One region of the Bradyrhizobium sp. WYCCWR15520 genome, then DNA from elsewhere that is predicted to be linked to it. Evidence: riboswitches for the same ligand, from Rfam matches in the RefSeq annotation. Region 1 holds a riboswitch; each other region holds the start of a gene.

Region 1 (9,716 bases):
GCGGCCAACTGATCGGCTTTCATGCCTATCGGCAGGTGGCCGCGGGTATCGGCGGCGGCGAGGCCATCAAGCAGAGCGTGAGCCGGCCGGTGGTGCGGACCTATCTCGAGAAGATCGGACAGGCGCTCGACTGGCATGGCGCGCTATCCGTTGATTATCTCATGCGCAGCGATAACGATCCGCCCTTGCTGATCGATTGCAATCCACGGCTGGTCGAGCCGATGAATGCGTATCGATCCGGTGTCGATTTGGTCGGGCTCCTGCTTCGGATCTCGCTCGGCGAAACGCCGGAAGCATTGCCCGCAAGTAGCAACGGCGTGCTTACGCATCTGGCGATACAGGCGTTGCTCGGATGTGGGGCGCGCGGCGGCACGCGGCGCGACATTGTCAGGGAGTGCCGGTATCTCGTTGCGAGGAGAGGGCCTTATGCCGGCAGCAGCGAAGAACTCATGCCAGTGCAGTTAGACTGGCTCAGTGCCGTGCCGCTGGCGATGACGGCGGCATTGCTGCTGGCCTCGCCGAAGCTCGCGGTCAAACTTGCGCGGGGCGGGTTTAGTGCGCATATGCTTGATCTCCGAAGTATCCGGGCGATCGAGGGGGAGGAGCTTGACTAGACACAGCCCGTCATCGCCCGGCTTGACCGGTATTCCGCGGCGCCGACGTTGTACGGAAAGTCTCGGCGTACTGGATCGCCCGCCTTCGCAGGCGATGACACCTTGGTATGCTGCGCTCACAACGGCTCGTCGTCATTACCCGTGCGGTCGCGCTTCGGCGTTGCGATGTCGCCGTCCTCGTCATCCTCGTCCTCGGCCGGAATGCGTTCCGGCTTTTTCGGCTTGTCGTCCGCTTTTTTCGGAGGTTCGTTCTTCCTGCCCGTTCCGTCCATGTGATGCCTCCTGCCGGATCAATCGGCGTTTGCGCTGCGCGCCGACTCAGGGTAACGGCATGACCTCAATCTGCCGCGTTTGGCCGGCATCCTAGCGCCGATCAGACAATTCTTCCCGCCCTTTTTGCGGCTGCGGCCCGAAGGGCCTTACATGGAGCCAGTATGAAGAAGCCCCGCATTGCGCTGGATGAACCGCAGCCGCGCAAGACCATCCGTGCCGACAAGGCGCCAACCTCCGGTTACTCGCTGGTGGTCGATGGTCACTTCAAGTCGCATCACGATACGGTTGAGGCGGCGGAGGAAGCGGGTATGGCGTTGAAGAACCGCTTCCAGATGCTGCAGGTGCAGGTCTACGATGCCGAGAACAAGACGCGATCGCTGATCGATTGGCCGGGGCCGGCGTAACGCACCGGACTTTTGCGCGGCTCGCTCAGATTCGCCGTCCGCCGCTTTGCTGGTTCGCCAGCCAGTCGGAAAGGGCCGGGGCCTTCTCCGCCGGCTTCCGTGCCTTGGCGGCGCGCGCCTTCTTCGTCGCGGGCGCGCGCGGCGGCTCGGCAGCTTCGCGCGCCAGCCGCAATGCCCTCAACCTCGCCATGTTATCGAGCGTGGCTTTCGTGGCGGCTTCCCGCTCGGCCATCGCGGACTTGGCGGCCTCGGCCGCCTTTGCCGCCCGGTCGTCGCGGCCTTGATCGTCATTCGTCATTTCAAGTCTGTCTCAATCTACTATGTTGTTTTTGACCCCAGGCCCACCCGAATCTGTTTAGGAATCGGCGGCAGCTTCGACATTCTCTCCTGTCACGCCATTCGAGTTGCGACAGAAATCGTCGAGAGGTTTTGCGGCTTCATTTATCACGGGATCTGATCACAGAAAGCGTTATTTTTGGTCGAAATGATGTCGCTTTCTTTCCAAATCAATCATGCTCGTGCAGATCCGCATCTTCATTCTGCTCGTTCGGGCTGCCTGGATCGAAACTGGCAAGCCAAGTGTCCAGCGCCGTTGATGCATATCCTTGGGATTTCATCTGCCGCAAGGCGATGCGGATGCTGGTTCGACCGTGACGACCAGAGGCGACCGCCGAAGGCGGCTCGCCGGTAAGCACGGCATCGATCACACGCTGCTTGACCGCCAATGTTTCGGGATCGCCGCACACAGCCAGCATCGCCTGAAACGCGCGATGATGCGTGACGTCGAACGGCCGGGCCTCGCCCAGCCCATCGCGCGCCGGATGCGACTCATTGCAATCAGCGGAATGGACGCGGTTCGGGCATGAAAAGGTATTCTCCCCGGCAATATGCCCGAGGAGAATACCTTCTCGTCTGGTCAGGACAAGCCGGTCCGGCGGACCGGACCGGTGAATTCGCTCAGAACGTTGCGCCGGCCTTCACCATAAAGGTGCGGCCGGGGAGCGGGTAGGCCGAGAAGCGGCCGGGCGTAAACGAGCTGGCGATCGCGTAGTCATAGTAGAGTGCGTTGAACAGATTGTTCACGCCCACCGACCAGAAGAAGCGATCGTACTGTCCGCTAAGCTTCAGATCGGCGGTAGCACTGGCCGGAATGGGCCGCTGGGTGTTGGCTTGGTCGTTGTCCATGAAGCGCTCGCTCCAGGCACGTACGGTGGCGTCGAACACCAGGTAGTTCTGCCAGATATTCCAAGTCACGCCGCCCATGGCTGTATAGCGGGATACCAGCGGGACGTCGTCACCTGCGAACGGCCCCTCGCGAAAGACAGCGCGCGTATAGGCCATGCCGCCGCGGAGCGTCACCGTATCGCTGACACGCAGCGAGGCGCTGGTCTCGGAGCCGTAGCGGCGGGTCGGATCGAGGTTGACGTTGAAGAACAGCGCCGGGATGAAATGGATCTCGTTCTCGAGGTCCATGTTGTAGATGCTCGATTGCATCTGGAAGCCACCGCTCTTGATGCGGAATCCGCCCTCGATGTCATGCGAGGTCTGGGTCTTCAACTGGAAAGTCCCTGGAACGAAGAAGGGACCGCTGGAGACGCGCTCGTCGACGGTCGGGGTTCGGAATGCGCGCGCGGCGCGGCCGAATACCGAGAACACGCTGTTGAAGCGATGCTCGAGGCCAACATGCAGCGCGTACTGTGTTTCGTTGCTGTCCAATGGAGAGGCCGCGGGGCTGCAATTGAAGAACATGGCGCAACCGGGTGCATTGGGATCAAACCGATCCCGGGCACTCAGGCTGGTATTTTGAACCCTGGCGCCATAGGAGAAATCGGTCGTCGGCAATAGGCCGACCGTGTGCTGCCCGTAGCCGGCCAGCGTCTGCTGCGACAGGTCGTAGATGTGGGTCGGCGCAAGGCCCTTGAACGCTCCGCGGTCCTGATTGAATGTCGCGTCGTAATAATCGATGCCGGTCAGGATCTGCGAGGGAATTCCGAAGATCGAGTTCTTGATGCTCAATCGCGGCGTGATCGACCAGGTCAGCAAGGATGCGTCGTTGTAGGTGGAGGAGAAGCTCGGAAGTGGCGAGGCAAACGGTACGGCGCCGAAGAAACCACTTTGCGTGTCCTTCTTCCGAACGCCGCCGTCGACAATCAGGTCGACGCCATTCATGATTGTCTTGGTGAAGCCGGTGGTGGCGCTGGCGCCTTGCTGGTTGCCGTAATCGAACGGCGTATTGGTGCCCCTACGATCAGTGACGAGTTGATCTAGTCCGATGGAGGGATCGACGGTGCGGCCGCCCGGGAAACCGAGCTTCTGGTCGTCGCCGGTTACCGTAAGGAAGGCCTTGAGGTCCGGTGTGGAATAATTGAGATTGCCGACCCCGTTGCGCTGGTCGAGGGCATTGTTGACCCGGTAACCGTCAGACTTGATGGCGTTGCCATAGAAGGACGTCGACCAAGGTCCGTAGTTGGTCGCGGCCGAAATATTCGCAAGCCGCTGATTGAAGGAGCCGACGCCGGCCTCGGCGCGCATGGCAAAGGGAGGGCCGCCGACGCCGTCCTTCAGGACGATGTTGACGACGCCGCCGACCGCGTTGTCGCCGTAGAGCACCGCGCCGCTGTTGCCGCGGGTGATTTCAATGCGCTCAATCGAATTGAGCGGAATGGTCGAAAAATCGACGCCGGCCATGTCGATGTCGTTGAGCCTTCGGCCGTTGATGAGCACCAGCGTATTTGAGGTCGCGAAAGCGCCGAATCCGCGGAGGTCGACGCTGGTCTTGGCGCCGTTGACGCCGCCATACAGGCTCGTCAGTTGCACGCCGGGCGTTTGCGCGATGATTTCCTGCAACGTTTGTGCGGGCGAATGCGCGATCTCTTCGGCGGTAATAACGGTCGACGCCGTGCCGACAATGCCTGAAAACTGCCGGCCGCCGCTGCCGCCCGCGCCTTGCGAAGCACTTTGCGATGAGGCGCCCGAACCGGTCCCGGCTGCGGGCCGTGTGCCGGTCGGGGGCGCTGCCGCCGGCACGACGCGGCGCGAGGTCGATCCTTCATCGTAGGTCGGTTTGGCGCGGGTCCGATTCAGGTCCGTGGGCGAGGTTATCTCGATCGGCGGCAATTGCTCAGGCGGCGTCTGCGCCGCTGCGCCGGAAATGCCGAGCGATACGATCGGTATGAGGAAGCTGGAAGCAAGCCAGACGCGGCGGCGCGTAGCGGCTCTGTTGGTGGAAGACATGGTTCAGACCTCGGTATGACGTCAGTGGCACGTCACAGCGAACCAAGTCTCACCGTATGCTAACCGAGCTTAGGTGAAGCTAATGCCTGTACTCCCCGACCGACATCTTCGCGTGTGACCACGGCTGACGGCAGGTCTCCTGGCTCGCGGGTCGTTACCCCATCGTCGCCTTCCCAGGACCGAGATGCCCAGTGGCGTGTGACGAAGGATTCGCCGCTTACAGTTGCGGGGGCAGCCGCGGAATTGGGGAATTTCCCCGCACCGCATTCCCTTTTGATCCCCAAAACGGGAACCGTCGGGAACTATGGTAGAAGTTCGTCAAAGTCCGAGTCAATCCGCCCCGGCGCGCCGAGCAATGCCTACTGGACGAGTGCGCTATTTTTGCCGCATGAGCACGCGTGCCCGACCGTCTGTACCGGAGCGGGCAAAACTGCTTTAGGACGATCGATGAGTGTTGAGGCCGTAACCCTGACCAACGAGATTGCCACGCGCCGGCGGATCGGCGCGGTGGCGGCGCTTTCCGTCCTCGTTGTGTTCCTGATGCTGATCTCGCTTGGGATCGGGCCGGTGCGGCTGTCGCCGCTTTCAGTGGTGCAAGCGTTGTTGGGCGCCGGCAGCGACGTATCGCAGGTGATCGTGCGGGAGATACGCCTGCCGCGCACGCTGCTGGCGCTCGCGATCGGCGCTATTCTTGGCCTGTCGGGCGCTTCGCTGCAGGGCTTGCTCCGCAATCCACTGGCCTCGCCTTCGTTGTTCGGCGCGCCGCAATCGGCCGCCTTCGGCGCCGTGCTGGTGATTGCGCTGGGGCTGGCCGATGTGCGCTCCTACGCGCTGCCGGTTGCGGCGATCGCTGCGGCCTTCGGTTCGGTGTTTGTGCTGCTCACCATCGCCGGCCGCAATGCCGGGCTGCTGATCCTCATCCTCTCGGGGCTCGCGATTTCCAGCTTTGCGGGTGCTGCCACCGCGCTGGTGATGAACCTCTCCAGCAATCCCTTCGTGGTGCTGGAGATCGCGTTCTGGCTATTGGGCTCGTTGGAGGACCGCAGCTTCCAGCATGTGATGCTGGCGTTTCCCTTCATCATTGCCGGCGCGATCATGCTGTTCAGCCAGCGCCATGCCTTTCGCGCGCTCAGTCTCGGCGAGGAAACCGCGCAAAGCCTCGGCGTCGATGTCGGCCGCCTCCGGCTGTTCGTGATTTCGGGCGTCGCACTGGGCGTCGGCGGTGCGGTCGCGGTTACCGGCACCATCGGTTTCATCGGCCTGGTCGCGCCGCATCTGATGCGGCCCGTGATCGGTCACGATCCGGGGCGGCTGTTGATCCCGAGCGCGCTTGCCGGCTCGGCGCTGCTGCTCGCGGCCGATATCGCGGTGCGCATCATTCCCTCGACCTCGGATATCAAGGTCGGCGTGCTGACCTCGATTATCGGCGTACCGTTCTTTCTCTATCTGATCATGCGCGAACGCCGCGCGCTCAGCGGAGGCGTTGCATGAGCGAGACAGCATTGCTGAGCGCAAGGGGGTTAGGCGTGCGGCTCGCCGGCCGCGTCGTGCTGACTGACGTTTCGTTCGCGCTTGACGCGGGACATCTGGTTGCCCTGGTCGGGCCGAACGGCGCCGGCAAGACCACGCTGTTGCGGTCGTTGGCCGGGCTGATCCCGTCCGAAGGCGAGATCGCGATCGGCGGTCAAACACTGGCCACGCTTCCGCTGCGCGAGCGCGCAAAACGCTTTGGCTACCTGCCGCAGGGGCATGTCGTGCACTGGCCGCTGCCGGCGCGCGATATCGTAGCACTCGGTCGCTATCCGCATGGCGCGACCGATCCGGCACGGCTGTCGCCGAAGGACGCGGAAGCCGTGCTGCGTGCGATGCAGGCGGTCGACGTGCTCGAATTCAGTGATCGCCGCGTCACCGAACTCTCGGGCGGCGAGCGCAGCCGCGTCGCGCTGGCCCGCGCGCTGGCCGTGGAGGCGCCGGTCATCCTGGCCGACGAGCCGACCGCCTCGCTCGACCCTCGGCACCAGATCGACGTGATGCAGAATTTGCGCGCGACCGCCGACAAGGGCGTGCTGGTCATCGTGGTGACGCACGATCTTGGGCTCGCCGCGCGATTTGCCGACCATGTGCTGGTGCTGCGCGAAGGCCGGCTGGTGTCGCAGGGCGCCCCGGCAGAGGCGCTGTCCGAACAGGTGATGGCGGATGTGTTCCGGATCTCGGCCTATCGCGCGGAGTATCAGCGCGAGGCGGTGATCGTGCCGTGGGCGGATGTCTGATGCGGCGGCCGGCACTTCTAGCGGTGGCGATGGCGCTTGGGTTGCCGGGTACAGCGCCTGCCGCCAATCTGCCGCGGCTGGTATCGATGAATGTCTGCACCGATCAATTGGTGCTGATGCTCGCGGACCCCCACCAGATCCTGGGATTGAGCCGGTTCTCTCGCGACGGCTGGCAATCGCAGGCGGGCGACCTCAGCCGCTATCCGGTGCTATCGGGCGGAGCCGAGGACGTGCTGCTGATAAAGCCCGACATCGTCGTCGCCAGCGCGTTCGACAAGCGCTCGACACGGGACTTGTTGAAGGCGAAAGGGCTTCGTCTCGCCGAACTCGCCGTGCCGCGAACCCTCGATGAAGCGAGGCAGCAGATCCGCGAGGCCGGCGACATCACCGGTCATCCCGATCGCGCGGCGGCGGAAATCGCGCGGCTTGACGCGGCGCTGGCGCGCGCCCGTCAGGCTGTTTCGGAGCGGCATTATCGCGTGCTGCCGCTGTCGCGACGAGGCTGGGTGGCGGGCAGCGACAGTTTTGTCGGTTCGCTGCTGGCCGAAACCGGGCTGCGCAGCGCGGCCGGCGATCTCGGTTTTGCCTTCGGCGGCTTTGCCTCGCTGGAGGCGATCGTGAATTTGCGGCCGGATTTCCTTGTGGTTTCGCAGGCCGGCGATATCGCGCGCGATGACGGCCAGGCCTTCCTGCTGCATCCGGCGTTGGAGCGCTTCTATCCGCCCGCAAAGCGTATCGTGATCCCGGAGCGCATGACCGAGTGCGGCGGCGTGTTGCTGGCGGACGCGCTTGACGCTCTGACGGCGGAATTGAAGCGGGTGAGAAAGTAAATTCGTAGCCCGGATGGAGCGAAGCGCAATCCGGGAATCTTTTGGCGGCGTCCCGGATTTCGCTTCGCTCCATCCGGGCTACGATAAAACCTCACCCCATCACCACCGGCCCGCCGATCTTCTTCCATGCGTCGATGCCGCCTTCGATATGCGCGGTGTTAACAAGGCCCGCATTCTTCGCGGCGGCCACCGCCATCGCCGAGCGCTCACCGAAGGCGCAGAAGAACACCACGCGGCGGCCGGTGGCGGCGGCGACTTCGCGGAGCATGCCGCCGGGCTTGAGGCTCTCGGAGATACCAGGGTAGGGCGCATGCAGCGCGCCCGCGATCGTACCGTGCTTGGCGCGCTCGCTCGCTTCGCGCAGATCGACCAAGAGGATATCGGGCCGACCGAGACTGTTGATGGCGTCGCCAGCAGAGAGCGCGAGCCCCTGCTTGGCAAGCTCCTCCTGATGCAGGCCGACATGCATGTTGGCGGGCACCGCGACGTCCATCATCTTCGGGTTCGGCAGCTTCAGGTTGGCCATCAGCTCGATATATTCGTCGACATTGCGGACCTGCAGCCGCGGATTGTAGCGCTTCTCCTCGCCGATGGTGGAAACCGTATCGCCCTTGTAGTCATGGGCGGGGAACACCAGCGTCTCCTCGGGCAGTTTCAGCAGCCGGTTGAAGATCGACTCGTACTGCGCGCGCGAGGAGCCGTTCTGGAAATCAGTGCGGCCGGTGCCGCGGATCAAGAGCGTGTCGCCGGTGAAGACGCGATCGCCCATCAGGTAACTATAGGAATCGTCGGTGTGGCCGGGCGTGTACATGACATCGAGGCACAGCCCCTCGATCGTCACCTTGTCGCCGTCGGAAACCCGCATCGAGACCACGTCGGCCTTGCTCTGCTCGCCCATGATGGTGATGCACTGGGTGCGGTCGCGCAGTTCGCCAAGGCCCGTGACGTGATCGGCATGCAGATGGGTATCGACCGCCTTCACCAGCCGCAGGTCGAGTTCGCGCAGGAGCTGGCAGTAGCGGTCGGCTTTTTCCAGCACGGGATCGAGGATCAGCGCCTCGCCGCCGGCGCGGCTCGCCAGCAGGTAGCTGTAGGTGCCGGAAACGCTGTCGAAGAGCTGACGAAAGATCATGGTTGCTGCCGCGCTCTCAATCCGAGTCTCGGGCAGGATATTATTCTAATTTGACGGCCTTCTCAAACAACTTTCATCTATAAGAAGCGACCTTGTCGAAGGAGTTTTACGCCTTGGGGCTCGCCTCTGTCATTGCGAGCGAAGCGAAGCAATCCATGCCGCAGCGCAGGGAGAGATGGATTGCTTCGCTTCGCTCGCAATGACGCTGAGGCGACATTGCGATCTGCTCGCGCACAAAGGCCTTCACGGCCGCACCAGCGTATATCCGTTCTCCGTCAGGAACAGAATCTGCGCCACGCCGACCTGCACCGGCGTTGCCGCGGCAATGAATACAGGCCGCTTGCCGTTCTCGCGCTCCAGCGTATCGACGGTGTTGAGGCAGATATCGAAGCGCGCGCCTTGCGCGACCAGGCTCTCGACCATCTTGCGGTTGGGATTTTCCGGGCGCAGCAGGTCGATGCCGGGACCGAAAGCAACGATCTCGATCGCGACCTTATCGGGGTCGTAGTGCTTCATGAGATTGCTGGCGACGCTGAGCACGAGGCCCTGCTTGCGCGCGTCGTTATCGGAGAGCTGCAGCACGATCTTGTGTTCGGCAAACGGCTTGTCCTGCAGTGGCGCCTGCTGGGCGCGGGCGTCAGGCGTGGCAGCCGCGATTGACAGCGCCGCGATCGCGACGCGAAGCGTGTTTGAAATCGCCGTCATGCCTGTCCCGCAATGCCCGGATTGCCGTCAACGCCTTTCAGCGTGACGCCCGGCGCGGCCCGGTTCGGCGGCTTGCCCGATCTCAGATGCCTGGCGACCACATCCCAGATCGGTGCGCCGGTCTGCTCGTTGACCGAAGCCCAGCCGGCCACCTTGTAGCGCTTGCCGGCCTCCAGCGTGCGGCCGTTGTCGAGCTTCACGTCGGAAATCCGCTTGCCCACCGTCTCGTTCGGGCTGCAGGTGTAATGCAGCCC
Region 2 (9,716 bases), on a different contig from region 1:
AGTAAGCGTCGTATTCCTTGAGGGTCAATCGCTCCGTGATGCGAGCATGCGGCAGCAGTTTTGCTGAGGCAGTCCAGAGGCGATCCTGCGAAAGCTTTGCAAATTCGCCCGATGTCACATCCAGTGGCGTCTGCGTGCCATCACGTGATGCAACGATGATCATCGGGCTGCCATCGAGCCAGACGAAACGCGCTTCAGTCGCGCCGAATTGCAGCGTTGGCAGCTTCGCCGCAATGGTCGGTATGTCGAGCGTGATCTCGCCGGAGTGCGAGGAGACATAGAGCTTGGTACCGGCATCGTCGCCGAGCGCAATCAGATAAAGCGGTCGCAGCGGATCGTAACGGGCAGTCACGCTCCATTGGTCGCGATCAACGATCTCTTCGAGCTGCGGTGTTTTGCTCGCGGGGTGGTATTGCGCGATCGCCCGCGCCTGTCCTTCGGAGAGGTTGGTGATGGCGCGGCCATCGGCGGCAGAGATCACCTGCCGCGTGCCGTCCCAGGCAGTCATGCGATACACGGGCTCGTCGGCCAGCATCGAAAGCCGGAGATCGCGCGGATAGCGGGTGACGCCAGCCTTCTTCATTGCGTCGTCCGGCGACAACGCCACTTTCTCCCATCGGATATCGGGAAGCGCTGCCAGCCTTTCCTTGTCGGAAAGGCCGGGAAACGCGACACACATCATCACGACGCCGGAAATGAACCACATGGCGAAGAACAGGCAGGTGATGATGCCGACCCAGCGGTGGCCGATATACAGCCACCGCCGGAGCGTGCGTTTCAGGGTGCGTGACACGCTCAGAACTTCACGTTGACGGCGAGCTGAGCCGTGCGAGGCATTCCGAGCAGCCATTGAGTGGTGCCGCCCGACGTCGTGTAAATCTCATCGAAGAGATTGTAGACGCGGAATGACACGGTGGTGTTGAGATCGGGCTTCCACTGCACCCCGGCATTGACGATGTTATAGGCCGGACGAGTGACCGTGTTGGCATTGTCCGCAAAGGTCTTGCCGACGATCTGCACGCCCGCATTGGCCGACCAGTTCGGTGCAAAGGCCCATGTCGCCCAGATATTGGAGACGTTCTGCGGCACATTGACAGGCACGTTGCCGGCATAGTTCACGCTTGCGCCGCCGACCGCCTGCACGAAGTCGTCATACTTCGCGCGCAGGAAGGCCGTGTTGGCTTCGATTCGCCAGCCATAGTCGAGCAAGAGGCCGACCGATGCTTCGACGCCACGCGATGATTGCTGGCCGACCTGAACGGTCAGCGACGGAATGTTGGGATCGCGTGCGAGCAGGTTGTTCTTCACGATCTCATAGCCGGCCAGAGTCCATTCGCCGCGGCCGCCCCAGAACGATTGCTTGACGCCGATCTCGATCTGCTTGCCGGTTGCCAGGTCGAAATTTTTGTTTGCGGCGGACAGCGAGATGAGCCCGCCGACCGGATCGACCGCGGTGGAGTACTGGCCATAGAAAGCGAGATCCTTGACGGGCGTATAGACCGCACCCGCGCGCCAGGTCGTAGCGGAGAACGACTTTTCGAAGCTGTTGGCGGGCGAGACATAGTCGGTGCGTGTGATTGTCGGCTCATCCTGACGGATGCCGGCAATCAAGGATAGTTGCTCGGTGACCGACAGTCTGTTCTCGGCAAACAGCGCGTATTGGTTGGTCACGCTGCCAAAGCCGGGAACCGTGGCGTTCGGGCTGTTGAATACGCCTGGAACGAAGTTGAACGGGTTGACGGATGACAAGCCGCCATAGGGCGAATTGTTGGTATGAGTAAAATTGATGCTGTTGATGTCGAAGCCCGCGACGAACTCATTGACCATGCCAAGGACATGTCCGCGGAGTTTCGCATCCGTGCGATTGCCGAACTGCTGCTGATCGTGAAAAATCTCGATGTAACTGCTTCGATTGATCAGGCTGGTGGCGGGATTATAGGTATAGCTTTCGACGTCGTTCCAGTGTCGTTTGGAGCTCAGATAGTAGAGCGTGTTCTGAATCGAGATTCCATCAGCGACCTGCCATTCGGTCTTCACCTGGTTCCAGCTATCCTGGTAGCGGATGTGGCTGTCGCTGACGTTGTAGTTCTTGAATCGTAGCTGTTCATCGAGCTTGCCGTTCATCAACGGCGTGCCGAAGTACCGCGATGGATTGCGGTCGCCGTAGTCCGTGGACAGCGTCCAGGTGACGTCTTCGTTCTGCCTGATCTGGACTACGGCACGAAGTGCGACATTTGAGGTGTTGTCGCGATCGACCCAGCCGTCCGACAGATTGCCGGCGGCGGTGATCCGATACGCGACGCCCTTGCTGACCGGCCCGCCGCTATCCACGGCAATTCGCCGCGTCAGGTTGCTGTCCAGCGAGACCTCGGCCTGGTTGCGAGGGACCCACAACGGCAGTTTCGAAACCACGTTGATGGCGCCGCCGACCGCGCCGGCGCCATACATCACCGACGCAGGGCCGCGCAGCACCTCGATGCGCTCGGTCGACCAGGTGTCGAACGGAAACGTCACCGTGCCGGCACCGATATAAAGCTGGGTGCCGTCATACAACGTCATCACGGACCCGAGGCCGGTGAAGCCGCGGGTATTGAACGAGACGCCGCCATTGCCGGGTGCCGGGCTCGCCGTGAAGCCGGTGGCGTTTTGCGTCACCGCGTCGAGGATATTCTGCTGGCCGCGCTCGGCGATGGTTTCAGCCGAGATCACCTCCACGCTGGCGGGGGTCTGCAGCCGCGTCAGGCCGAGCCGGCTGCCAGCCGTGCTGGTGCCGGTGAGGTTGAGCGTCGGTGCGGCGAAGGCCGGACCTGTCGGCGTGGCGACCGGCGTAGCGCCGTGGACTGCCACGTTGCGTTGCTGGCGGAGACGCGCGGCGCGGCTAGCAGCGCCGCGTCGGACGCTGCGGGCATTCGCCGGCGTTGCCGACGGATGCACCACCACGGGGTCGAGCGTCTGGTTCGGCCTTCCGGATTGTGCCCAGCCATCAGCGGGAAAAAGCAGGCAGGAGAATGCAATCGAGCTGAGAAACGCCCGGCGGTGCCGCGGCGCGAAGATGGTATGGGAATTCATCAGTATAGCTCGCGATAACGTGGCACGTCACCGCGAACGCTGTTTGGCCGCTGTCTCGAGGAGAGAACGGCTCAACACCCACCAGGACACCCCGCCCAATGTGCTCGCGTGTGACCACGACTGACGGCAGGTCTCCTGGCTTGCGGGTCGTTGCCTATCGCCGCCTTCCCAGGCCCGCAGGCCCAGTGGCATTTGGCGAAGGCTCACCGCTTACAGTTGCGGGGGCAGCCACGGCGTTGGGGAAATCCCCGCACCGTATTCCCTTTTGATCTCCCGAAGGAGAACCGTCATGTTCACCATAATTTCAATTTGAAAGGGCTGTCAATCGCGCGCCTCCCCACGACTGCAACATCAGCGTGGCGCTTACTCTAAAAGAGAGCGGCTCAACGCCATCCCAAAGCGGGTGCGACGTGAGTGAGAATTGCTTCGATTACATGGGCGTTGTACTCGACCCCGAGTTGATTGGGGACGGTCAGGAGGAGGGTATCGGCTTCGGCAATCGCCTCGTCCGCTCTTAGTTGCTCGATCAGCGCATCCGGCTCGGCAGCGTAGCTGCGCCCGAAAATTGCCCGTGTGCTTTCGTCGATGAATCCGACCTGGTCTTCACCTTCGCCGCCGCGTCCGAAATACGCGCGATCGCGGTCGTTCACGAGTGCGATGATGCTGCGGCTGACCGAGATCCGCGGCTCTCGTGCATGGCCGGCCTCTTTCCAGGCAGCACGGTATGCCCGAATCTGAGCGGCCTGCTGGATGTGGAAGGCTTCTCCAGTCTCGTCGCTCTTGAGCGTCGAACTCTGCAAATTCATGCCGAGCTTTGCCGCCCAAATTGCCGTGGCATTCGAACCGGCACCCCACCAGATCCGCTCGCGAAGGCTTTCGGAATACGGCTCGAGACGCAGCAGCCCGGGCGGGTTGGGAAACATGGGCCGGGGATTTGGTTGCGCGAAACCCCGGCCGCGCAAGAGGTCCAGGAAGACCTCTGCGTGGCGCCGACCCATGTCGGCATCACTTTCACCATCGGCCGGCTGAAAGCCGAAATACCGCCACCCATCGATCACCTGCTCGGGCGATCCTCTGCTGATGCCGAGCTGCAGACGTTGGCCGGAGATGAGATCGGCCGCACCGGCATCTTCCGCCATGTAGAGCGGGTTCTCATAGCGCATGTCGATCACGGCCGTGCCAATCTCGATTCGGCTGGTCTTGGCGCCGACGGCAGCCAGCAAGGGAAAGGGGGAGGCGAGCTGGCGGGCGAAGTGATGGACGCGGAAATAAGCGCCGTCCGCACCCAACTGCTCGGCCGCAACGGCGAGGTCGATCGACTGCAGGAGCGTGTCGGCGGCTGAGCGTGTCTGGGATTGTGGAGAAGCGGTCCAATGACCAAAGGAGAGAAATCCGATCTTCTTCATAGGGGAAGTCCATCTTCACGAATAGCTTCAACCGCCTTGCAGGAGGCGATCCTTGATCCCGAGGCGCTACCCGCCATCGATAGCGAATGTCTTGTGGTCGCTTTAGGAAAACATCTGCAAGGAAACATCTGAATGTATGCTGCCTCGCTGATCATGTAATCATCGATGGTCAAGTCTGGTCTGTCTCGCCAAATATCAATAGCAAGAGCTGCCCATGTTCCTGACTGAACACGATCTGACCGAGCTGATGGCATGGCGCCGGGAACTTCACAGTAAACCCGAATTGTCGGGGCAGGAAGAAAAGACCGCGGCGGCCGTGCAGGCGCTGCTCCATGCAGCCGGCGCCGACAAGGTCGTTGCAGGGCTTGGCGGCCATGGCGTGCTCGGAATCTATCAGGGGGACGCGCCCGGCCCGACAATCATGCTTCGAGCGGAGCTGGATGGATTGCCGATACAGGAGACCTCGGAGCTGGCGTATCGGTCATTGGTGCCGGGCAAAGCGCATCTCTGCGGGCATGACGGACACATGACCATCCTGGCGGCGGTCGCGCGGGGCCTGGGTCGGCAGCGGCCGAAGCGGGGACGGGCCATGCTGCTGTTCCAGCCGGCTGAAGAGGATGGCTCCGGTGCCGCGGCGGTCCTTGCCGATGCGAAGTTCGATGAGGTGCGGCCGGATTTTGTTTTCTCGTTGCACAATTTGCCGGGCCTTCCGCTCGGGCAGGTTTCAATTGCCGAAGGTCTCGTCAATTGTGCGTCGCGCGGAATGCAGATCGTTCTGACCGGGCGGACCGCGCATGCCTCCAGCCCCGAGTTCGGCGTTTCGCCGCAACGGGCCATCGCAACGCTGTTGAACGAAATCACCGCGTTGGGACGGGGTGGTGCTCTGGATCAAGCGTTTTCGATGGTGACGGTTACCCATGCAAGGCTGGGCGAGCCGGCATTCGGCATCTCGCCCGGTCAGGCTGAACTCTGGGTGACGCTGAGGACGCTGACCGATTCGACGATGGAGCTGATACGTCAGCAGGCGGAAGATCTGGTGCAACGCGTGGCGGCGAGCGAGGGACTTAAGGTCAGAATCACCTATCGCGACGTTTTCAGTCACTGCCTGAACAATGCGGAGGCAGTTGTGCATCTAAAAGCCGCGCTCGATGCAGAAAACGTGCGACATTCCGCGCAAGGCCTTCCGATGCGGGGGTCCGAGGATTTTGGACGATTCAACGCGCGATCCAGGGCCGCGATGTTCTTCCTTGGAGCAGGGGAGCAGCACCCCAGCCTGCACGAGCCGAACTATGATTTTCCCGATGAGCTCATTGAAATTGGTGCGAGAGTCTTCATGCGGAGCCTGCGCAACCTGTTGGATTGAAACGTTTGAACACATGCAAGGCCGCAGTGATGATGGTCATCCGTCGCGTTTGACGGTCACGCAACAAATTAGAACTGATAAAAATTAGAAAGATTCAAAGCGTGATGGCGTGTCGAATCGTACGAACGAAATTCATTCGTTGAAACGTGTGTCCGAAAAATCTTCGCGCAGGAATTTAGAACAGTTAGAAAGTGCGGTGTTGCTCTATCGCCACTGATGCAATCCGCTGTGCGCACGCAGCATCACCTTAGATAGCTTCTACTCGCTGTTTTCACTTCGGAAGTTAGAACGAGCGGGGACCTGCTTGTGGGCTTTTGGGGTGGAAGTATGACGTATGAAGTCGCTGCCAGAAATGTTGTGCGCGCTGTTTCGCTGGGAGCGGTAAGTTATCTCGCGCTATCACTGGATGTTTCGAGCGGCGTTCCGAAAGCGTTTGCACAAGGCAATCTGCCGCCGGTGACGGTGGATGCTCCTTCACAGCCAAGAGCACGGCAGACAAATCAGAGATCGCAAACATCCACGTCGCGCGTGCAGCGGCGTGTTGCTGCGCCAGCGCCGCGCCGGGTGGAGCCGGTTCCTTATGTGACGCCTTCCACTGGAACGCTTGGTGCGCCCCCGGCTCCGTATGCCGGCGGACAGGTGGCGACCGGCGGAAGCCTCGGACTTCTGGGCAATCGCGGCGTGATGGATACGCCGTTCAACCAGACCAACTACACGGCGCAATTGATACAGAACCAGCAGGCGCGCACGATCCGCGACGTTCTTGCGAACGATCCTTCGGTGCGCGTCATGCAGGCGGCGGGCGGCGGCGCCGACAGTCTGTTCATCCGCGGCTTCTATTTTGACAGTGGCGATTTTGCTCTGAACGGCCTTCCGGGGATCGCTCCGTATTATTCCACTGGTGCAAACTTTATCGAGCGGGTTGAGGTCCTCAAAGGGCCGAGCGCTGTGCTCAATGGCATGACGGTGGGCGGCACCGGCGCGACAACCGGCGGTGCGGTGGGCGGCACGATCAATCTCATCACCAAGCACGCGCCTGACGTGGATATCACCCAGATAACGGGAACCTATTCGTCCAAGTCGCAGTTCGGCGAGTATATCGACGTCAGCCGGCGCTATGGCGAGCGCAAGGAATGGGGCGTCAGGCTCAACAGCACCTATTCAAACGGCAATACCCCGTGGAATCGCCAAACCGACGAGTTCGGTAATGTCGTGTTGGGCCTCGACTATCGCGGTGAGAACGCGCGCATGGAGGCTGATATCGGTTATCAGGCTGACAACCTCAAGCCGCCCATGCGGTTCTTTACAGTCCCTACCACGACAACTCTCATTCCTCCGCCGCCGAAAGCCGGACATAATTTCCAGGTTCCGTGGGCTTACTACGCGCCGACGGACTTCTTCTCGACCGTTAGAGGCGAGGTTGATGTCACCGACTCGGTGACCGCCTATGCAGCGTTTGGTTATCACGACAGCAATATCAACTATGCCTACCCTTCGCCCAACATCTCCAATACCGCGCCGGGTGCGCTAACGTCGCCTCCGGGCACTTTCCAACTCGGCGGCTTGTGGTCGCGACCGTTTACCGGAAAGGAGACGTTCGAGACGCTCGCGGGTGAGGCGGGCCTTCGTGCAACGGTCGTCACTGGTCCCGTCAATCATGCACTGAACGTCAACTACGCTATCAACGACCGAACCTATAACCAGCAGGTCCGAACACGTTCGAATAACCCTCTCGCCGATCTCATCTTCTGGAACCTCTATAGCGAGCCGACCAATATTCCCAAGCCTAACTTCGCGACATTGAGCGCCAGTCAGATTACTGGTGTGACTCTGAAAAGCGTGGGCGTTTCCGATACCATGTCGATCCTCAACAACCGCGTCCAGTTCACCGCAGGTGTTCGTCGCCAGACCGCCGGGAGTGAAGTGACGAACTTTTTCCCGACGCCGACGAGTCCGAGCCGACCCTACCAGGAAGAATCCGTGTGGACCCCGGCCTACGCCCTTCTGGTCAAGCCGGTCGAGAATATCTCGCTTTACGCAAACTATATCGAAGGGCTCCAGACACCGGTTGTCGTCTCCGGCAGCTTCCAAAACGTTGGCACCGTGTTTCCGCCTGGCAAGACCACTCAGGCTGAAACCGGAGTGAAGATCGATACGGGCCGGTTCACCACGACCCTGAGTCTATTCGATATCACGCAGCAGAGCGTTATCACGGTGCCGGGCTTCCCTCTACCGACCCGGCAGCTCAACGGCAGGCAACGCAACCGCGGTGCGGAAATCAATGTGTTCGGCGAGATCACGCCCGAAATCCGGTTGCTCGGTGGTGTGGCCCTGATCGATGGTGTGCAGGAAAAGACCGAGAACGGTACCAACGATGGCAAGAAGGCGGTCGGCGTTCCAGCGGTTACCGCCAACATCGGCGCGGAATGGGACACTCCATTTGTCCCCGGGCTTACGTTCACTGGAAAGGTCATCTATACCGCTCGGCAATATGTTAACGTAACAAACACCCTCACGATACCGGAGTGGACCCGCTTCGATCTCGGCGCCCGGTACACTTTCACCTCGCCATGGAACGGCAAGCCGATCGTGGTCCGCGCCGCCGTCGAGAACGTTGCCAACACAGCCTACTGGGCGTCTGCCTACAGCGGCGTCATCACGCTCGGCGCCCCGCGCACCTATCTTGTGTCGACGACGTTCAACTTCTGAACTCTGCGCCGCTACACATCGCTGCAATACGCGCCGCCGCGGATCTCGTCCGCGGCGGTTTTTCTTTGATCTGTATTGTCCGCAAAATTCGCTCATCGATATTGATGACAATGTGATGAAAGATTCTACGAGTGCCGAGTGTGCGATTTTCGAATCTCGAAAATTGTTCCGATCTCCCGCACTAGAATTGCAAGAAACTGCGTATCGTTTTGCAAATCAGTGGCTTGTCGTGCGGAATTGCCCGCAAGCGCGGAGGTTGCATCGTGTCACGCTATCGCCAACTTGGAGCTATTAAAAACTTCGGCGCCGATATTGCTTTGACCATCATTTGCTTCTGACTTAGTCAAACGCCATTGCTTTCGTTTTCTGAAAAAGGGGCCGAACCAATGATGGTGTTCGACAGAGACGACGTCACCTTCACCGTCGTTATCAATCACGAAGAGCAATACTCCATCTGGCCGACGTTCAAGGAAATTCCGAGCGGCTGGAAAGCGGCGGGTATGACGGGCAGCAAGAAGGAATGTCTTGAGCACATCGAGCAGGTGTGGACGGACATGCGCCCGCTGACGCTGCGCAAGTTCATGGATGAGACGGCTCCGCAGAAGTCGGCCTAGCACAAACAAGGCCCTGTTCCGATGCGGCTTCTTTGTCTGCCTTACTCCGGCGGCAGCGCCATGATCTATGCACGATGGCGCAGGCTTCTGCCGTCGTGGATCGATGTCTGCCCGGTGGAGTGGCCCGGGCGCGGCGCGCGCATGGACGAGCCGCCGATGACCGATCCGCGCGCGCTCGCCTCGCAGCTTGCTCGCGAACTTGGCGCTCAGCGTGACGCGCCTTACGCACTGTTCGGGCACAGTCTTGGTGCAGTGATTGCGTTCGAGCTCGCGCACAGCCTGCTCGATCGCGGCGCGCCGGCACCGGCCATTCTCTTTGCCTCGGGCGCGGAGGCACCGGCCGTTCGAGACGGCAGCAAATGGCGCCAGCCTCTGAGCGACGAGGCGTTGCTGCGGGAATTGCGCAACTTGCAGGGCACGCCGGAGGAAGCGTTGTCGAACGCGGAACTGATGCGATCGGCCCTGCCGGTGCTTCGCGCCGATTTCCTGATGTGCGGCGCCTATGTCTACCGGTCGCGACAACCGTTGCCGTGCCCCGTGCACGTCTTCGGCGGC
Region 3 (9,716 bases), on a different contig from region 1:
CTTTGCGATCGCGATGTACAATCCGCGCTCAGTGAGCCGGCCCGAGGGTTTTGAACGCGCGCTCTCGGTGCTGAAGGAGGCAGGTTGCGGCGAGCGCCTCGTGATCTTCGCCCATGCGGTCAGCACGGTCGCGGAGCGAATTGAAACCGTGATGCTGCGCGAGGCACGGCCCGAGATGGCCGACATGCGAACCCTTGTCATCGTCGGTAATTCGGCAACGCGCCGCGTCGGCCGCTGGGTCTATGCACCGAGGCATGCCCGATGACGGAGCCATTGCATGACCTCCGCCACGCTTTCGACTCGGGGCCTGTCAGGCAATTCGGGCCGCTTGAGCATCACGACGGGAAGGCCGAGCTCGCGCGCGGCGTCGATCTTGGCGCGCGCGCCCGCTCCACCGGAGTTGCGGGCAACAACCCATTCGATGCCGCGCGCACGCATCATCTCCAATTCGCCGGCGAGGGTGAACGGTCCGCGCGACACGATGACATCGACGTCCGGAAACGGCAGTGGTCCATCGGGAGGATCGACAAACCGCAAAGTGTAGGCGTGCTGCGGCCTGGCGCTGAAAGGTGCGATGTGCTGGCGTCCGATCGCAAGAAATACCCGCGCGCGATTGTTCGGCAATGCTGCCGTAGCGGAGGAGATATCCGCGGCCTCGATCCAGGTGTCGCCGGTCCCTTTTGCCCAGGGCGCGCGCTCGAGCGCGATCAGCGGTGTTCCGGTCATCTCGCACGCTGCAACCGCATTACGGCTCATTTCGGCCGCGAAGGGATGGGTTGCATCGACAAGGTGCGTTATTTCCTCGCGCCGAATGAACTCGGCAAGGCCATTCACGCCGCCGAACCCTCCGATGCGGGTCGGCAGCGGCTGGTTCACGGGGGCGCGGGTGCGACCTCCATAGGAATAGATCGCATCACACCCCGCGCGCGCCACAGCGTCTGCGAGCAGATTGGCATCGCTTGTTCCGCCCAGAATGAGGGCGCACATCATGCATGATCCCTGGCTGACGATCATCGGCATTGGCGAAGATGGCCTTGCCGGCCTCTCGGATGCAAGCCGAAAGGCGCTTGCGGAAGCCGAGACGGTGTTTGGCGGCGAACGGCATCTCGCGCTGGCAGGGATTTCCGACCGCGGCCGTCCCTGGGCGGCGCCGTTCGAGACAGATTGCGTGCTGGCCTGCCGCGGTCGTCCGACGGTGGTGCTCGCCTCGGGCGATCCGTCCTGGTACGGCGTAGGAGCCAGTCTCGCGGAACGGCTCAGCAAGAGCGAATGGATTGCGCATCCCGCGCTCTCGACATTCTCGCTTGCCTCGGCGCGGCTCGGATGGCGGCTCGAATCTGTCGTCTGTCTTGGAATCCACGCGGCGCCATTCGAACGCCTGGTGCCGCATCTGACACATGGAGCGCGCATCATTTGTCTCGTGCGCGACGGCAAGGCGCCCGGCGATCTGGCCAAATGGTTGACGGCGCGCGGCTGGGGCAATTCACGGCTATGGACGCTCACCGCGCTCGGCGGTCCCCGCGAATCCGTGGCGCAATATCGGGCCGACAGCTACGCCGCAGATGGCGGCGCGGGGCCGGTGGCAGTTGCGCTGGAAACCAATGGACCGCACGGCGTTCCGCGCAGCTCCGGCCTTTCAGACGCGCTCTTCGTGCATGACGGCCAGATCACCAAGCGGCCGATGCGCGCGCTCGCGCTTTCGTCGCTGGCGCCGAGATCCGGCGACAGATTATGGGACATTGGCGCCGGTTCAGGTTCGATCTCGGTAGAATGGGCTCTCTGTGGTGGCACGGCGATCGCCATCGAAGCGCGGTCTAATCGCGTAGCGAATATCCGCGGCAACGCGGCAACCTTCGGTCTGACGCATCGGATCGCCATCGTCGAGGGAATAGCGCCTGATATCCTCTCACGCCTTGAGACACCGCAAGCCGTCTTCATCGGCGGAGGGCTCGACGCTAGGATGTTCGATGCGGTGTGGTCGCGCATTGAGCCGAGAGTAAGGGTGGTTGCGCATGCCGTCACGCTGGAGACCGAGGCGCTACTCTCGGACCTTCATCAACGCCACGGTGGCGAGTTGATGCGAATTGAGATTGCGCATGCGGGTCACCTCGGCCGCTATCGCTCCTGGGAGGCGATGCGGCCGGTCGTGCAATGGAGTGCAGTCAAGTGAAGGTCGCAGGTCTGGGGTTCAAGCGGGAGGTCACACTGGCTGCGCTGCGCGAAGCTCTCGCCGCCGCGGGCGGTCCTGAAGGTCTCGCGGCAGTTGCAACTGTCAGCGACAAGGCCGAAACCGCCGCGCTCAAATTGCTGGCGCGCGAACTCACCGTGCCGATCCGGCCTGTTTCGGCCGATGTCCTAGCCGGCATTGCCACGCCCACACAGTCAGAATCCATCAAGGCGAAGTTCGGTACGGGCTCCGTCGCCGAAGCCGCAGCGCTTGCGGTCGCCGGCCGTGGTGCGCGCCTCGTTTCGACGCGGGCTGTCTCGCAGGATCGGACGGCGACCGCAGCGATCGCGGTAGGAGACGCCGAATGACGGTGCACTTCATCGGTGCCGGACCGGGAGCAGCTGATCTGCTCACCTTGCGCGGTCGCGATCTGATTGCCGCCTGTGCGGTCTGCCTCTATGCCGGCTCTCTCGTACCCGAGGGCGTTCTTGCCCATTGCCCAAAGGATGCACGGATCGTGAACACCGCGCCGCTGTCGCTCGACGACATCATGTCGGAGATCGTCACCGCGCATCGTGAGGGCAAGGACGTCGCGCGGCTACATTCCGGGGATCTCTCGATCTGGTCGGCGATGGGCGAGCAATTGCGCCGCCTGCGCGCGCTTCAAATCTCCTATTCAATCACGCCGGGCGTGCCGGCCTTTTCCGCCGCCGCGGCCGCGATCGAGGCCGAGCTCACGCTACCGGATCTTGTGCAATCGGTCGTGCTGACGCGGATGCCGGGCAGGGCGAGCGCGATGCCGCAAGGCGAGAAACTCGCCACCTTTGCCGCGACCGGTGCGGTGCTCGCCATCCATCTCTCGATCCATCTGCTTTCCACGGTGATTGATGAGCTGACGCCGCACTACGGAGGAGACTGCCCGGTTGCAATAGTCTGGCGCGCAAGCTGGCCGGATCAGCGCATCGTCCGCGCCACGCTCGGTACCTTGGACTCTGCTGTAAGCACCGAGCTCGAGCGCACAGCCGTTATTCTGGTTGGCCGCACACTGGGTTCGGAAGATTTCGGAGAGAGCCGCCTGTATGCCGTCGACTATGACCGCCGCTATCGGCCGCTCGGGCCGACGCCTCGCTTTCCGGAAGGCTCGTGATGACGGCGAGCCTCGTCATCTCCGCGCCTGCATCCGGGGTCGGCAAGACGACGCTGACGCTGGCGCGCGCCTATCGCGATCGCGGGCTGAAGGTCCAGTGCTTCAAGAGCGAGCCCGATTATATCGATGCGCGGCAATTGCCGATCCGGAATCAACGACCCTATTTATATGGGGAAGCGACACATTCCCGGCGCTCGCGGCAAAACTGATCGAGCACGGTGGCTGCCGACACGCCGGCGCTATTTGCGAGTCTCTTGGCCACGCCGAGGAGCGGATTGTCCGCACCACGATTGCGAAGCTCGCAGAGCAGCTAGCGCAAACCGGCGCCGCAACGACGGCGCCGATCATTCTTTTCGGCACGCTGGCGGGAGAGACCCGATGATGACGCTGTCGCCCGATCTCGCGAGCCCCTTGACGTCTCCTCGTCGGAAGGAGCACACAGAGCAGGCATGGTGCTCGAAGCGGCGCAAAGCGCCAGAGCATAATTGGGAACGGGGAAGGGCGGACCTGAATGCGGCGCCCAAAGCCCGGCCGCCCCCGCGACTGTAAGCGGTGAGGGGCTCCGATCCGCCACTGGCCGTCAGGCCTGGGAAGGCCGGGGACCGGTTTCGAACCGCGAGCCAGGAGACCGGCCCTGCAGTTTTTAACGCTAACGCCGTCGGGTGTGACGGCAGAAGGGACTTAAGTCATGCATATCGAACCAGGTATCGTTACGGGCGCCAAGCTCGTGCTGAGTTGCGCAACCGGTGCCGTTGCCGCCGGCTGCGCCTTCAAGCCCGTGGTCGAAACCGTGCGCGCGCAGGGAATTGTTTCGCTGGCGGTGCGCACCGTCGCAACAACGGTCCTGGTCTTCTCGTTCTTCGAACTCCTGCCGCATTTCAGGGTCGGGGTCTCGGAGGTGCATTTCATTCTCGGCTCGACGCTGTTTCTCCTGTTCGGCGCAGCGCCAGCCGCGTTCGGGTTGGCGCTTGGTCTTCTGCTGCAGGGGCTGTTCTTCGTGCCGACCGACCTGCCGCAATATGGTATGAACGTGACGACGCTGCTGGTGCCCTTATTTGCGATCCAGGCGCTGGCCGGGCGGATCATTCCTCGCAACACCGCCTATGTTGACCTGCAATATCGGCAGGCACTTGCGCTTTCAACCGCCTATCAATCCGGCATCGTAGGGTGGGTCGCCTTCTGGGCGCTGTATGGTGCGGGCTTTGCGGCCGAGAACCTCGCCTCCATCGCGTCTTTCGCCGCTTCTTACGCGCTCGTCGTGGTCATTGAACCGCTGGCCGATCTGACCGTGTTGGCACTGGCGAAATCGCTGCGAGGTGTGACTGCCGATGGTCTTGTTACCTATCGGCTTCACAACGGCGCCTGAAGATGACGTGCGGGCGGTCGCAAGCCGCGGCCGCCCCCGTTTCATAACGTAATGCTGACACTCTCCCTGATAGGCATTGGCTGCGGCGATCCCGAGCAGCTCACGCTTGGGGCGATCCGCGCGATCAATGCAGCTGACTTGGTGCTGATTCCGCGCAAGGGCCCGGTGAAGTCCGATCTCGCCGACCTGCGCCGGCTGATTTGCGCGCAAGCCCTGACGAACAGCCGCACGCGCGTTGCTGAGTTCGACGTGCCCGTTCGCGATACTGCGCAGGAGAGCTACCGCAAGGGAGTGGAGGAATGGCACGACGCCGTCGCCGTGACCTGGTCCCGGGCAATTGCGGCGCATCTCGGTGATGACGGGCGCGTTGCCCTGCTGATCTGGGGCGATCCTTCGCTATACGACTCGAGCCTGCGGATCGCACAAAGGCTTGATCCGTTGCCGATAATCGAGGTCGTCCCGGGCATCACGTCGATCCAGGCGCTTTGCGCCGCACATTCACTGCCGCTGAACGACATTGGGGAGCCTTTTCTCGTCACCACCGGACGGCGGCTGCGCGAATGCGGTTGGCCATCCGGCGCCGACACGGTGGTCGTCATGCTCGATGGCGGCGCCGCGTTCCAGTGGCTCGATCCGAACGGACTACATATCTGGTGGGGCGCCTATCTCGGGATGCCCCCGCAAATCACCATGTCAGGTGCGCTCGCAGAAGTGGGGCCAATCATCGTCGCCGCCCGACAGGAAGCACGCGCCAAGCATGGCTGGATCATGGATAGCTACATCATCAAGCGCGTGTCGTAGCACTCGTGCGAAGGCTGCTGGCATTGCGGCGTCCCGCGGCAAGCGCCTTCGCACGGCTTCCAAATGCGCCCGATCGCTGAGATCGGCCGGAGCGCCCGAAGGGGAGATCGTTCCTTCGATAGTATTGACGACTACCGCATGCCGGACCAACCAAAGAAAGGCTTCCCATTTCCATCCCTATATCTCCGACGCTTATCAATGCGAGAAACATCTTTAACATTCGCCCGCGGAGGCTTTACCGCGAAGACTGATATCACGGCCGGAGAAGAATGCGTACTCAACACCTCACGGGCCGCCGACCTGCAACGAAGGCGCGTTGCCTCGCGTAAGGCGAGTTTCTCATGACCGTGCTCGTCCCTTCTCGTTAAAGCGACGGGGATGGCGCTTGCGCCGAAGGTAGCAACTCGTTGCGAGCGTGGCGGTCGTCTAACCAACCTGCGCAAGCCAATTTCCGAAAGAATTGCCGGGGCGTCGCCATAGCGGCGACCGAGAAAAAGAGGCCGCTTGTAATGAACAAGCGGCCCAAGTCTAGGGAGGAAACGCCCAAGGAGGGCTGCGATAGCGCATCGCGCTACCGTGGTGCGTATATGCGTTGGCGGAGCACAAAACGCAAGAGTTGACTTCCGGATCGGCATCAAAGCGCACCGCTCACGCCTCGGGGTGAAGCCGTTTGCAGTCACCTGCTATTAACTCAAAGCATCCGGCACTCGCGGAACAGCTCCGAAGCCTGCGTTATGGCGCGTGGCGAAACTGAGTCGCGCCGGCGGCTCAGAGTTCAACTACCAAAGGAGACGACAATTCCTGGACAAAAAGCGAGCGAAGAGCAGATCGTAAGCCGAAGGTTCGTACAAATTCGTGCGAGGCCCCTCAGGTGAGACTTGAATCGCACGTAGCGTCAGGTTGTACGCTTTCGAAGCAGTGTTTCCGACTCAGCGAATGCGGCCGCCGAGAGGGATCGGGCTTCTTTACTGTGGCGAGCGCGCGCTTAGAGATCTTACACTTGATCTCGGACCCCTGAAGTCAGAGGGTGATGCTATTCCCAAGACCATTCGCCAACTGCCACGGAGCTCCGGAAAGCTGGAAAATACCGCCAGAGCCCGGCAACGCCCATAACCCTGGCACCGCCGTACTGCGGGGCTTCTTTATCGCTGTTATGCGCACTTCAAGCAGTTCTGGCCCTAACTGGTTCAGGGCGAGTTCGACGTGCGCATCGAAACGGTTGCGAGATCGAGGGATGTTACGACCGTGGTGTCGTATTCGGCGTGTCCGGTTGCAGACGCGTATGCTCGAAAAGCGACGCGGAGGTGCAAATATTCGCTCGCCGCGAAGCGAAGCACATAGTTTTCACTCTTCAAGCAAGGCCCGCACGACGTGCTTGGTGGCATGTGCATTGCTGGGAAGGACCCACACGATCATGCCACTCTCCCAGTCGTAGGCGCAGGAGTTATATGAAACCTACTCAATTGATCCAAATCAGCACCGGAGACGCCGTACTGAGCCGTCGGGCTTCGCAACGCACGAAGGCGCATTGGCCGCGATATCCGCCTGTCCTCGACAAACTGTACTCATCCCGCGCGCCTCGCCGGCGCATCGCTAGGTGCGATCTGACCTGCGTCGAGTGACGGAGACGAATGCAGTTCGCTGATCGAAATGCGCTTCTCAGCAAGGAGCCAAAGAAGAAATTGATGTGACGACGGCCGCAGATGTCATCGCGGCTTCTCTACACACGAAAATTAGTGGGAGTCCGCAAGCATGAACGCGCCGAGCTATCGGACGCAGATATTTTCTCATCTGACCGATAGTATTGATCGCGGGCAGAGAACGCGCCCGCTTGGGCTTCTCAGCAATTTGGTCACCGATCAGCTCCCGCACTGCATTGCCGAGATCAAACGCAGTAAACGGCCAGATGAAGGGGTCAGGGATCTTGGACGCAGCATTAACGGGATGATTGCATCGGCCGACTATGAGGTGCAGCTGCTGAATCTGCCGCAGCCCGAGCTCGCGATCGCCAAGACAGACATCCACTATCTCGTCAACTGTGCTTATCAGATGTCAGCGTTTGCTGGTCTTCATCCCGTAGAAGCGGAGTTGACCATAGGAGAGGAGTTGAGCCGTCTTGCCCGATTAAGTTGTGATCGGAAGCCTAGCATTGAGGTCCTCTCGTATGAAGATATGATCCTTGCAAACCCGGTGCAGAGCGATCCACGCGTATATTGCCTCGGCGCGGCCGGGGTCGAAGAGCGAGATTTTTGCTTGGGTCACCAACTCATCGAGAGCGATCTACAGCTAGCAATCGATGCTCTACTTGAATTACGTGACACGGCTGACGCTGACGCTCGCCAATGTCTTGCGGTATGCTTAGAGCGTCTTGAGTCGGCAAATTATGTTCTGACGCGCTTTTTGGAGCACATGTCACCCGACCTATTTGGCCAGTTTCGTGTGTTTTATGGAAAAAACCCTTACAAGAATAGGCTTGGCCCGAGCGGCCGGTTCTCTGCGCGGATAGTGGCGGTCTCGGTGCTACTGTTCGGTGAAGATCTCTTCCAACAGAAGCCGCAATTCTATAGGGACGTATATCGGCTGTCCGAATACTATCCGCAGGGATGCATTAGCGAGGTATTCCGCTGGTTGTCACCGGGCAATGCAAGCGCGGAACCCACGCCAACTTGGCTAGAAGGGGAAGCGGACTTTCCCCGGTCTGCGACCATTTCGCCCGTCATCGAACGCCTTGGTGATGAAATCGCAAAGCTACGCGCGTCTTGTGTTTATGCGCTGGATCAGTTTACCCGGATGCACCGTATTACTGCCTTAAAACATACGGTCGTACCGGGGCGTCCAATTGTCGGAGTTGAAGGGTCCGAAAGTGTTGAGGCTGTTCTTTCACAGCGGCTGTTAACCCGCGGTGCGTCCCTAATCTGACGGTATGTGTCAGACGTGTGGTGTCCGACACTGGTCGAAGGATTCTTAATGAATTGGAATTGCGAGCCGGTGCTCTAGCATTCACTTGGACAATTCTTGATACGACAAAGATCCAAGTAGGGGCTCAAAGACGTCACGACACGGCTGGCTACGCTCGCCGCAACTAAGGGATGTTGCACGGATATGCTGATCTTCTAGGATAAGCGGCTGACTGGCCGCGATAAGCCACCTGACGAGATTGCGAACCTTAAAAATCCAATCTAGTCCTGAGAGGCCAGCTTCGTGAAAACCTGAACAAGGTGGAGCCGCTGGATTGCGGCATGCGACGACTTGGTTATGTAGACGCTGCGAACGCACATCGTGCGTTCGTTTCCGCTTCCTCAGCTCTCATGGCCCCACGTGACTAATTTGAGCGCTTTTTCTGGAAGCCGGTTGGCATCTCTCAAGTGTTTCAGGTGGTGTTGGCCTGCTTCTTGCTATCAGAGCGTCAGTAAGCCGTCGATAACAGCTTGGAAGGGGTTTATGGGTGAGGCAACGGAAACGTTTTACGGCGTCATCAGACGTCAGGGTATCACGCGTCGCAGTTTCCACAAATTCTGCAGTTTGACGGCAACGAGCCTCGGGCTCGGTCCGCTCGCGGCAAGCCAGATTGCCAACGCGCTGGAGACAAAGCCGCGTGTGCCCGTGATCTGGATGCACGGGCTCGAATGCACCTGCTGTTCGGAAAGCTTTATCCGCTCGGCCCATCCGCTGTTCAAAGACGTGGTGCTGTCGATGATCTCGCTGGATTATGACGCCCCAATCATGGCGGCGGCAGGACATCAGGCCGAAGCTATCCTCGAGGAGACCCGCGCCAAGTACAAGGGCCAGTATGTGCTTGCCGTTGAAGGCAATCCGCCGCTGAACGAAGGCGGCATGTTTTGCATTGATGGCGGCAAGCCGTTCGTCGAAAAGCTCAGGGCGATGGCGGAAGATTCCATCGCGATCATTGCTTGGGGTACTTGTGCGTCTTGGGGGTGCGTGCAGGCAGCCAAGCCCAACCCGACTCAGGCGACGCCGATCGATAAAGTGATCACGAACAAACCGATCATCAAGGTGCCTGGCTGCCCGCCCATCGCAGAGGTCATGACCGCCTTGGTGACCTTCATCACCACGTTCGGAAAGCTTCCCGAGCTCGACCGCCAAGGGCGTCCAAAGATGTTCTATTCCCAGCGGATCCACGACAAGTGCTATCGGCGTCCCCATTTCGACGCCGGCCAGTTTGTCGAGGAGTGGGACGACGAGTCCGCGCGCCAGGGTTATTGCCTCTACAAGAT

Evidence for each region. A riboswitch is a leader RNA that binds a small molecule or an ion and turns the genes downstream of it on or off. The one in region 1 is predicted to bind cobalamin.
Region 2: linked by a shared signal. The riboswitch ahead of AC0QUY_RS21500 (TonB-dependent receptor) and the one ahead of AC0QUY_RS15545 (TonB-dependent receptor) in region 1 are both predicted to bind cobalamin.
Region 3: linked by a shared signal. The riboswitch ahead of AC0QUY_RS33375 (energy-coupling factor ABC transporter permease) and the one ahead of AC0QUY_RS15545 (TonB-dependent receptor) in region 1 are both predicted to bind cobalamin.

The regions. Positions count from the first base shown of each region.
Region 1 covers NZ_JBWBWM010000012.1:100,892-110,607, reverse strand. Annotated here, with positions in the region: gene AC0QUY_RS15570 (hypothetical protein) at 1-614, shown strand, start outside; gene AC0QUY_RS15565 (hypothetical protein) at 731-886, opposite strand; gene AC0QUY_RS15560 (hypothetical protein) at 1,049-1,291, shown strand; gene AC0QUY_RS15555 (hypothetical protein) at 1,317-1,589, opposite strand; gene AC0QUY_RS15550 (DUF6925 family protein) at 1,798-2,178, opposite strand; gene AC0QUY_RS15545 (TonB-dependent receptor) at 2,249-4,525, opposite strand; cobalamin riboswitch at 4,638-4,837, opposite strand; gene AC0QUY_RS15540 (FecCD family ABC transporter permease) at 4,973-6,016, shown strand; gene AC0QUY_RS15535 (ABC transporter ATP-binding protein) at 6,013-6,795, shown strand; gene AC0QUY_RS15530 (ABC transporter substrate-binding protein) at 6,795-7,625, shown strand; gene AC0QUY_RS15525 (MBL fold metallo-hydrolase) at 7,717-8,757, opposite strand; gene AC0QUY_RS15520 (DsrE family protein) at 9,001-9,462, opposite strand; gene soxB (thiosulfohydrolase SoxB) at 9,459-9,716, opposite strand, start outside.
Region 2 covers NZ_JBWBWM010000018.1:102,749-112,464, forward strand. Annotated here, with positions in the region: gene AC0QUY_RS21495 (PepSY domain-containing protein) at 1-793, opposite strand, end outside; gene AC0QUY_RS21500 (TonB-dependent receptor) at 796-3,069, opposite strand; cobalamin riboswitch at 3,178-3,373, opposite strand; gene AC0QUY_RS21505 (LLM class flavin-dependent oxidoreductase) at 3,453-4,475, opposite strand; gene AC0QUY_RS21510 (amidohydrolase) at 4,690-5,838, shown strand; gene AC0QUY_RS21515 (TonB-dependent receptor) at 6,166-8,547, shown strand; gene AC0QUY_RS21520 (MbtH family protein) at 8,934-9,161, shown strand; gene AC0QUY_RS21525 (thioesterase II family protein) at 9,183-9,716, shown strand, end outside.
Region 3 covers NZ_JBWBWM010000038.1:51,138-60,853, reverse strand. Annotated here, with positions in the region: gene cobJ (precorrin-3B C(17)-methyltransferase) at 1-265, shown strand, start outside; gene AC0QUY_RS33400 (cobalt-precorrin-6A reductase) at 241-990, opposite strand; gene AC0QUY_RS33395 (bifunctional cobalt-precorrin-7 (C(5))-methyltransferase/cobalt-precorrin-6B (C(15))-methyltransferase) at 989-2,170, shown strand; gene AC0QUY_RS33390 (cobalamin biosynthesis protein) at 2,167-2,535, shown strand; gene cobM (precorrin-4 C(11)-methyltransferase) at 2,532-3,314, shown strand; gene AC0QUY_RS33380 (hypothetical protein) at 3,314-3,523, shown strand; cobalamin riboswitch at 3,748-3,965, shown strand; gene AC0QUY_RS33375 (energy-coupling factor ABC transporter permease) at 4,003-4,680, shown strand; gene cobF (precorrin-6A synthase (deacetylating)) at 4,732-5,481, shown strand; gene AC0QUY_RS33365 (hypothetical protein) at 7,234-8,400, shown strand; gene AC0QUY_RS33360 (hydrogenase small subunit) at 8,923-9,716, shown strand, end outside.